DNA from 2 places in the Sphingomonas nostoxanthinifaciens genome. Region 2 is predicted to be linked to the other one. Evidence: riboswitches for the same ligand, from Rfam matches in the RefSeq annotation. Region 2 holds a riboswitch; the other holds the start of a gene.
The links. A riboswitch is a leader RNA that binds a small molecule or an ion and turns the genes downstream of it on or off. The one in region 2 is predicted to bind cobalamin.

Region 1: another riboswitch for cobalamin. It lies ahead of metE (5-methyltetrahydropteroyltriglutamate--homocysteine S-methyltransferase); the one in region 2 lies ahead of K8P63_RS20180 (TonB-dependent receptor plug domain-containing protein).

What each region holds. Positions count from the first base shown of each region.
Region 1 is NZ_CP082839.1:485,682-489,847, reverse strand. Features, by position in the region: gene K8P63_RS02230 (Fe2+-dependent dioxygenase) at 1-437, shown strand, start outside; gene K8P63_RS02225 (alpha-hydroxy acid oxidase) at 422-1,564, shown strand; cobalamin riboswitch at 1,606-1,824, shown strand; gene metE (5-methyltetrahydropteroyltriglutamate--homocysteine S-methyltransferase) at 1,931-4,166, shown strand, end outside.
Region 2 is NZ_CP082839.1:4,203,149-4,207,314, forward strand. Features, by position in the region: gene K8P63_RS20175 (M28 family metallopeptidase) at 1-1,174, shown strand, start outside; cobalamin riboswitch at 1,236-1,465, shown strand; gene K8P63_RS20180 (TonB-dependent receptor plug domain-containing protein) at 1,648-3,654, shown strand; gene K8P63_RS20185 (ABC transporter substrate-binding protein) at 3,627-4,166, opposite strand, start outside.

The DNA.
Region 1 (4,166 bases), 580 kb from region 2:
CGCGCTTCAACCGCTACGAGGGTGGCGGCACCTATGGCAGCCATGTCGACAGCGCGATCTTCCCGCTGCCCGGCTCGCAGCAGCGCGTCCGCTCCGACATCTCCTCGACCTTGTTCTTCAGCGATCCCGACAGCTACGAGGGCGGCGAACTGGTAATCGAGGATCTGTTCGGCACCCAGCGCGTCAAGCTGCCCGCCGGGCATATTGTCATCTATCCCGGCAGCAGCCTGCACCACGTGACGCCGGTGACGCGCGGCGTGCGGCTCGCCGCCTTCTTCTGGACGCAGAGCATGGTCCAGCGCGACGACCAGCGCCGCTTGCTGTTCGAGCTCGACAATGCGGTGCGCGACCTGACCGGCGATCATCCCGAGCATGCCGCGCTCGACCGGCTGACCGGCGTCTACCACAATCTGCTGCGGCAATGGTCGACGACGTGACCGCGCCGCTGCCGCCGCATGCGGGCGTGCCCGACGGCGTCGCGACGCTCGCCGATTACGAGACGCGCGCGGCGGCGCATATGGCGGCCGAGGCGTGGCGCTATGTGCAAGAAGGCAGCGGCGAGGAACGCACGCTACACGACAATCGCGCCGCCTTCGCGCGCCTGCGGCTGCTGCCGCGCGTGCTGGCCGACCTGCGCGGGGGAAGCACGGCGACCACCTTGTTCGGGCGGACGCACGCCGCGCCGATCCTGCTCGCGCCGATCGCCTTTCACCGGCTCGCGCATCCGGAGGGCGAACTCGCGACCGCGCGCGCCGCCGCCGCGCTGGAGACGGGGATGGTGCTCAGCACATTGTCGAGCGTGACGCTGGAGGAGGTGGCGACGGCGAGCCGCGCCGCCGCGACCGACCTCGGCCGGCCGCCCGCGTCCTTGTGGTTCCAGCTCTATCTGCAGGACGAGCGCGCGCGCAGCCTCGATCTCGTCCGCCGGGCCGAAACGGCAGGGTATGAAGCGATCATGCTGACGGTCGATTCGGCGGTGAAGCGCGCGAGCCTGACGCTGCCCGCGGGCGTCGATGCCGCCAATCTGCGCGGCCATCCCCGCTTGCGCCAGACGACCAGCGCCGGCGGCGCGATCCTGTTCGGCACGCTGCTGGTCGATGCCGCGCCGCGCTGGGACGATGTCGCGTGGCTGCGCGCGCAGACGCGCCTGCCGATCCTGCTCAAAGGCGTTCTCAACCCCGCCGACGCGGCGATGGCGATCGAACATGGCGCCGACGGGCTGGTCGTCTCCAACCATGGCGGACGCGTACTGGACGACGTGGTCACCGCGCCCGAGATGATGCCGGCGATGGCCGACGCGATCGGCGGGCGCGTGCCGCTTTTGCTCGACGGCGGCGTGCGATCGGGCACCGATATCGCCAAGGCGCTCGCGCTGGGGGCAACGGCGGTGATGATCGGCCGCCCGCAGGTGCATGCGCTCGCCGTGGCCGGCATGGCGGGCGTCGCCCACATCCTGCATCTGCTGCGCGCCGAGCTGGAGCAGGCGATGGTCCAGCTCGGCTGCCGCACCCCCGCCGCCCTCACGCCCGACCGACTGCGCACACGCTTCGCCGAACACATATAAAGAAAGCTTTATATGCGACTTGACGGTCCGGCGGTGGCATGGGACACGCGCATCGTCGAGGTTCTCCGCCGGTTTGCCGACGGAGCTAAGACGGGAAGCCGGTGCGGCCGCCTCACGGTGGCCAAGGCCGGCGCTGCCCCCGCAACTGTAAGCGGTGAGCGGCGGCCGAGACGTGTCACTGGCGGCTTCCAGCCGCCGGGAAGGCCAGGCCGACGCGACGATCCGTGAGCCAGGAGACCTGCCTCCGACGCGATAACGTCCACCGGCGGGGTGTCCGGGCTGGCCGCTTGCATGCCGCGGCCGGCCGTCGTCCGCGCATGCCTGTGTCCGGTCTGCATGCCCGCGCTTCATCGGGGTATGAAGACCATGACCGTCACCGTCGCCACGCTCGGCTTCCCGCGCATCGGGCCGCGCCGCGAACTGAAATTCGCGCTCGAAAAATACTGGTCGGGCCAGACCAGCCTCGCCGACCTGCAGGAAACCGCATCGGGCCTGCGCACCGCCGCCTGGGCGCGGCAGCAGGCCGGCGGCGTCGACTGGCTGCCGTCCAACGATTTCTCGCTCTACGATCATGTGCTCGACACCAGCGTGATGCTGGGTGCGATTCCAGCGCGCTATGCCGCGATCACCGACGCGACCGAGCTGTATTTCGCGATGGCGCGCGGCACGACCGCGGGCGAAGACGGCTGTGGCCACGGCCATGGCAGCCTGACGGCGTGCGAGATGACCAAATGGTTCGACACCAATTATCACTATCTGGTGCCCGAACTGACCGCCGGCCAGAGGCTGACGCCCGGCCGGGCGAAGATCGTCGACGATTATCGCGAGGCCAAGGCGGCGGGCTATGAGACGCGCCCGGTGCTGCTCGGCCCGGTGACGTGGCTGACCTTGGCCAAGGGCCGCGGGATCGATCCGTTCGACCTGCTCGACACCGTGCTCGATCGCTATGCGGCGATCCTCGCCGAGCTGGCGGCGGCGGGCGTCGAATGGGTGCAGATCGACGAGCCGGTGCTGGTGCTCGATCTCGACGAGCGTCAGCGGCGCGCGCTCACCCGCGCTTATGCCAAGCTGGCGCGCCAAAGCGTGAAGATCATGCTCGCGACCTATTTCGGCAGCCTCGGCGACAATCTGTCGTTCGCGGCGAACCTGCCGGTGGCGGGGCTGCACGTCGATCTCGTGCGCGCGCCCGAGCAGCTCCAGCCATTGCTGCAGGCGGCACCCAAGTCGCTGCTGCTGTCGCTCGGCGTGATCGACGGGCGTAACGTCTGGCGCGCCGACCTCGCCGCCTTGCTCGACCGGATCGAGCCGGTCGCGGCGACGCGCGACATCGTGATCGCGCCGTCCTGCTCGCTGCTGCACGTGCCGGTCGATCTGGCGCTGGAGCGCGGGCTCGATCGCGAGGTGACGCAATGGCTCGCCTTCGCCGCGCAGAAGGTGGCCGAGCTTGCCGTGCTCAAGCGCGCGCTCAACGAAGGCCGCGAGAGCGTGCCCGACGCGCTGGAACTGGCGTCGCGCGCCGCCGCCAACCGCCGCACCTCGCCGTTGATCCACGATCCCGCCGTCGCGGCGCGCATCGACGCTGCCACCCCCGCCATGCGCGAGCGCCGCAGCGGCCACGCCGCCCGCACCGCCGCGCAGGCGGGCGTGCTCGGCTTGCCGCCCTTCCCGACCACGACGATCGGCTCGTTCCCGCAGACGGCCGAAGTGCGCAAAGCGCGCGCCGAGCATGGTCGCGGCAATATCGACGACGCGGCCTACGACGCCTTCCTGCGCGAGGAGACCGCGCGCACGATCCGCTGGCAGGAAGAGATCGGGCTCGACATGCTCGTCCACGGCGAGTTCGAGCGCAACGACATGGTGCAATATTTCGGCGAGCGGCTGTCGGGCTTCGCCTTCACCACCGGCGGCTGGGTGCAGAGCTACGGCTCGCGCTGCGTGCGCCCGCCGATCCTCTACGGCGACGTCTCGCGGCCGGCGCCGATGACGGTCGAATGGTGGCGCTATGCGCAGTCGCTGACCGACAAGCCGGTCAAGGGCATGCTGACCGGGCCGGTGACGATCCTCAACTGGAGCTTCGTGCGCGACGACCAGCCGCGCGAGGCGTCGTGCCGCCAGATCGCACTCGCCATCCGCGACGAGGTGCTCGATCTCGAGGCCGCGGGCTGCAAGGCGATCCAGATCGACGAGGCGGCATTGCGCGAGGGGCTGCCGCTCAACCGACGCGACTGGCAGCATTATCTCGACTGGGCGGTCGACTGCTTCCGGCTGACCGCGGCCGGCGTCGCCGACGCGACCCAGATCCACACCCACATGTGCTATTCGGAGTTTAACGACATCCTGCCGTCGATCGGCGCGATGGACACCGACGTGATCTCGATCGAGACCGCGCGCTCGCAGATGGAGCTGCTGGAGGGCTTCGCCCGCTATCGCTACCCCAGCGCGATCGGGCCGGGCGTGTACGACATCCACGCGCCGCGCGTGCCGACCGAGGCCGAAATGGTGGCGCTGGTGCGGCTCGCCCAGCAGCATCTGCGGCCCGAGCAATTGTGGGTGAACCCCGATTGCGGCCTCAAGACGCGCAAGTGGGACGAGGTGAAGCCGG
Region 2 (4,166 bases):
GGGGCATGACGACCTGAAGGGGCTCGACCTGCGCGGCAAGATCGCCGTGTTCATTTCGGGCGGGCCGGCCGCGCTGGCCGGGCCGGTCAAGGCGGCCAATCGCAACGCTCGCGCCGAATTTCTGGCGGCGGCGGGCGCGGTCGGCATGATCACGCTCAACACGCCGAAGCAGATCGAGATTCCGTGGGCGCGGCAGAAACTGCTCGCCTCGCAGACCGGCATGTATCTCGCCGATCCTGCGCTGCGCGAAATGCCCGACGGCTTCGTCAGCGGCTCGATCGATCCGGCGCAGGCCGAGCGGCTGTTCGCCGGCTCGGGCCACAGCTTCGACGAAATGGCCGCCTTGGCCGACGCATCGCAGCCGGTGCCGACCTTTGCGCTACCGCTCCGCCTGCGCGCGACCATCGCCGCGCAGCGCCGCGCGGTGACCGCCCCCAACGTGATCGCGAAGCTGGAAGGGTCTGATCCCACGCTGCGCAGCGAATATGTCGCGCTGTCCGCGCATCTCGACCATGTCGGCGTCGGCGAGGCGATCGATGGCGACCGCATCTACAACGGTGCGATGGACGATGCCTCGGGCGTCGCCAGTGTGCTCGACATCGCCCACCGACTGAAGGCGGGGCCACGGCCGAAGCGGTCGATCCTGTTCGTGATCGTCGCGGCGGAGGAGAAGGGCCTGCTCGGCTCGCATTATTATGCGCTGCGGCCGACCGTGCCCAAGGGCAGTATCGTCGCCGACCTCAATTTCGACATGCCGCTGCCGCTGTGGCCGCTGACGACGGTGCTGGCGCAGGGCGATGCCGAAAGCTCGCTGGGTGCGGCCGCGCGCACCGTGGCGGCGCAGAACGGGCTGTCGCTGATCGCCGATCCGCTGCCCAACCGGAACAGCTTCGTGCGTACCGACCAGTTCAGCTTCGTCAAGGCGGGCATCCCCGCGCTCGCCTTCAAGTTCGGCTTCGCGCCTGGCACCGACGCGTTCCGCATCGAGCATGACTGGCGCGCCACGCATTATCACGCGCCTTCGGACGACGTGAACCAGCCGGGCGTGTTGAAGGACGAGGCGATCAAGCTCGACGATTATGTCGCGGCGCTCGCCCGCACCGTGGCCGACACGCCGGCGCGGCCAGTGTGGCTTTCCGGCAGCGTTTTTAATCCCGCGAACAAGGCTCCCTGACGCGCCCGTTGGCAAGCCACCGACGCTCGGCTAGGGGCGGCCGCGGACGACGGCCTGCCGCCGTCCGACAGATCGCGCCGGTGCCTCGCGAGAGGCTGAAATGGGAATGCGGTACGGACGGGCCTTTCCGTCTCAAACCGCGGCTGTCCCTGCAACTGTGAGCGGCGAGCAGACTGCATTGGCCCTCGATCGAGGGGGCAGCCACTGGCGGCCGGGTGACGGCGGCTGGGAAGGCCATGCAGCCCGCTATGACCCGCGAGCCAGGAGACCTGCCGGCGCTTCGGTCGCTCTTGCCACGGTCCAGGGGATGGCCATGGCACGGTTACGTTCCGTCTGAGCGACGAACCCATGCGGCGGGGCCGCGCGGGTGCGTGCTGACGGGCGTCCGGTGCCCGCCTGTCTGCGCGCGCCCGGCCGATGCACGCCATCGGTGACGCCCCGCCTTCGTTGCTCAGTTGCCGGGGGACAGAATCATGAAGACCACGCTCACCACGTTGCTGGCGCTCGGCCTCGCCGCGCCGGCCTTCGCCCAATCCAATCCGACCGTGCCGACGGTCGACGCCAATGGCGACGCGATCGTCGTCACCGCCACGCGCTCGGCCGACGCGATCCCGGTCGACCTGCTCGGTTCGTCGATCACCGTGCTCGACGCCGCCGCGCTCGACCAGCGCCAGACGCGCGTCGTGTCCGACGTGCTGCGCGACGTGCCCGGCGTGGCGGTGAGCCGCACCGGCGCGGTCGGCGGGTTCACGCAGGTCCGGTTGCGCGGCAGCGAGGCCAATCACACGCTCGTGCTGGTCGACGGCATCAAGGTGAGCGATCCCTTCTACGGCGAGTTCGACTTCGGCACGCTGATCGCCGACGAGAGCGCCAAGATCGAGGTGCTGCGCGGCCAGCAATCGTCGCTCTACGGCTCCGACGCGATCGGCGGCGTCATCAACTACATCACCTCGACGGGCGCGGAGGCGCCGGGCATCCGTCTGCGCGCCGAGGGCGGATCGTTCGGCACGTTCAGCGGCGGCGCGCGCGCTGCCGGCGTGGCGGGCGACCTCGATTACGCGCTCACCTCCAGCTACATCCACACGCGCGGCTATCCGGTGGCGGTCGGCGGCAGCCGCGACGTCGGCTCCGACGATGTCGGCGCATCGGCCAAGGCGACGTGGACGGCGGCGCCCAACGTGAAGCTGACCGGCGTCGCGCGCTACAGCTATACCGACGCCGACACCGACGACAGCGACAATGATTTCACCAGCGCCACCTATGGCCGCACGATCGATTCGCCCGGCGTGCATTATCGCAACGAGGCATTCTATGGCCTGCTGCGCGGCCAGTGGGATCTGCTCGACGGTCGCTTCAGCAACGTCGTGGTCGGCCAGCTCGCCGATACCAAGCGCGACGGCTACGACGTCGCCGACGGCTCGGCGCCTGCGCCGGGCAAGCCGATCGCGCGCACCTCGGGCGACGACGGCCACCGCTACAAGGGCTCGTACCAGGGCACGTTCCGCTTCGGCACTGACACGATCAAGCAGAGCGTCACCGCTGCGGTCGATTACGAGCATGAGAGCGAGCGCACGACCGTCTCGCAGTTCGGCGCCTTCCTCGGCTGGCGGCACACCAACAATACCGGCATCGTCGGCGAATATGAGCTGACCGCGAATGACCGGCTGGGCTTCGGCGCATCGGTGCGGCGCGATCTCAATTCGCGCTTCGCCGACAGCACCACCTGGCACGTGCAGAGCAGCTACAAGTTCGACGAGGGCACGCGCATCCACGCCGCCGGCGGATCGGGCGTGAAGGCGCCGACCTTCAGCGAGCTGTTCGATTATTATGTCGGCCGCTACATCGGCAATCCGAACCTGAAGCCAGAAAAATCGACCGGCTGGGAGGCGGGCATCGGCCAGTCGCTGCTGGGCGATCACATCACGCTGGACGCGACCTATTTCGACAACCGCCTGCGGGACCAGATCACCACCGTCTACGACGCCAATTTCGTCGCGAGCTCGGTCAACCTGCCCGGTCGGACGCACCAGCGCGGCGTCGAATTGTCGGCGGCGGCGAAGCTGGACGGCGGCTGGCGCTTCGACGCGAGCTACACCTACCTGCACGCGCCGCAGGACCAGACGGTCACGCTCGATCCCGCCACCTTCGCCAGCGGCACGGTCTCGGCGCAGGCGGTGCGGCGTGCCAAGAGCATCGCCAGCGCCAGCCTCAACTGGTCGCCGCCCGAGCAACCGTTCACCGTCACCGCGACGGTGCGCTACAATGGCCGCCAGAACGATTTGTTCTACGGCTACTTCCCGCCGCTGCTGGAAAAGCTGCGTTCGTTCACGCTGGTGAACCTCGCCGCCACCTACCGCCTCACGCCCAAGATCGAGCTGTTCGCGCGCGGCGAGAACCTGCTCAACCGCAAATATCAGGAGATCTACAGCTACGCCGCGATGGGCCGCGCGGGTTATGGCGGCGTGCGCGTCGCCTTCTGATGCGGCGTGCGGCGGCCTTCGATCTGGCGGGCGAGGCTCCACGCCGCGTCGACATAGGCCGGACCGCCGCACACCGTCCACGCCTCGGGCAGATAGAGGCGCGGGATGCCGGCCAGCGCCGGGTGGTGGAGCATCTCGGTGCCCTGATCGGCGACGTGCGCACTGCCGCGCGCCACGATCAGATAATCGGGCTGCGCCGCCACCATCGCCTCGAGCGACACCTGCGCGAGCGCGGGCTTGCCGAGGCGTCTGGCGAGATTGACGAGGCCGACGCGGCCCATCAGTTCGTCGACCAAAGTGCCCGTGCCGGTGAGATAGCCGCGCCGCTGATAATCGGCGGCGATGCGGCCCGCGCCGACTTGCGGCAGATGCGCGAGCGCCGCGTCCATCCGCGCCACCAGCGCCGCGCCGCGATCGGCGTGGCCCACCGCCTCGGCCATCGCCCGGATCTGCGCGACGATGTCGGCATAGCTTTGCGCATAGGACAGATCGAGCGCGCGCACCGGCCTGCC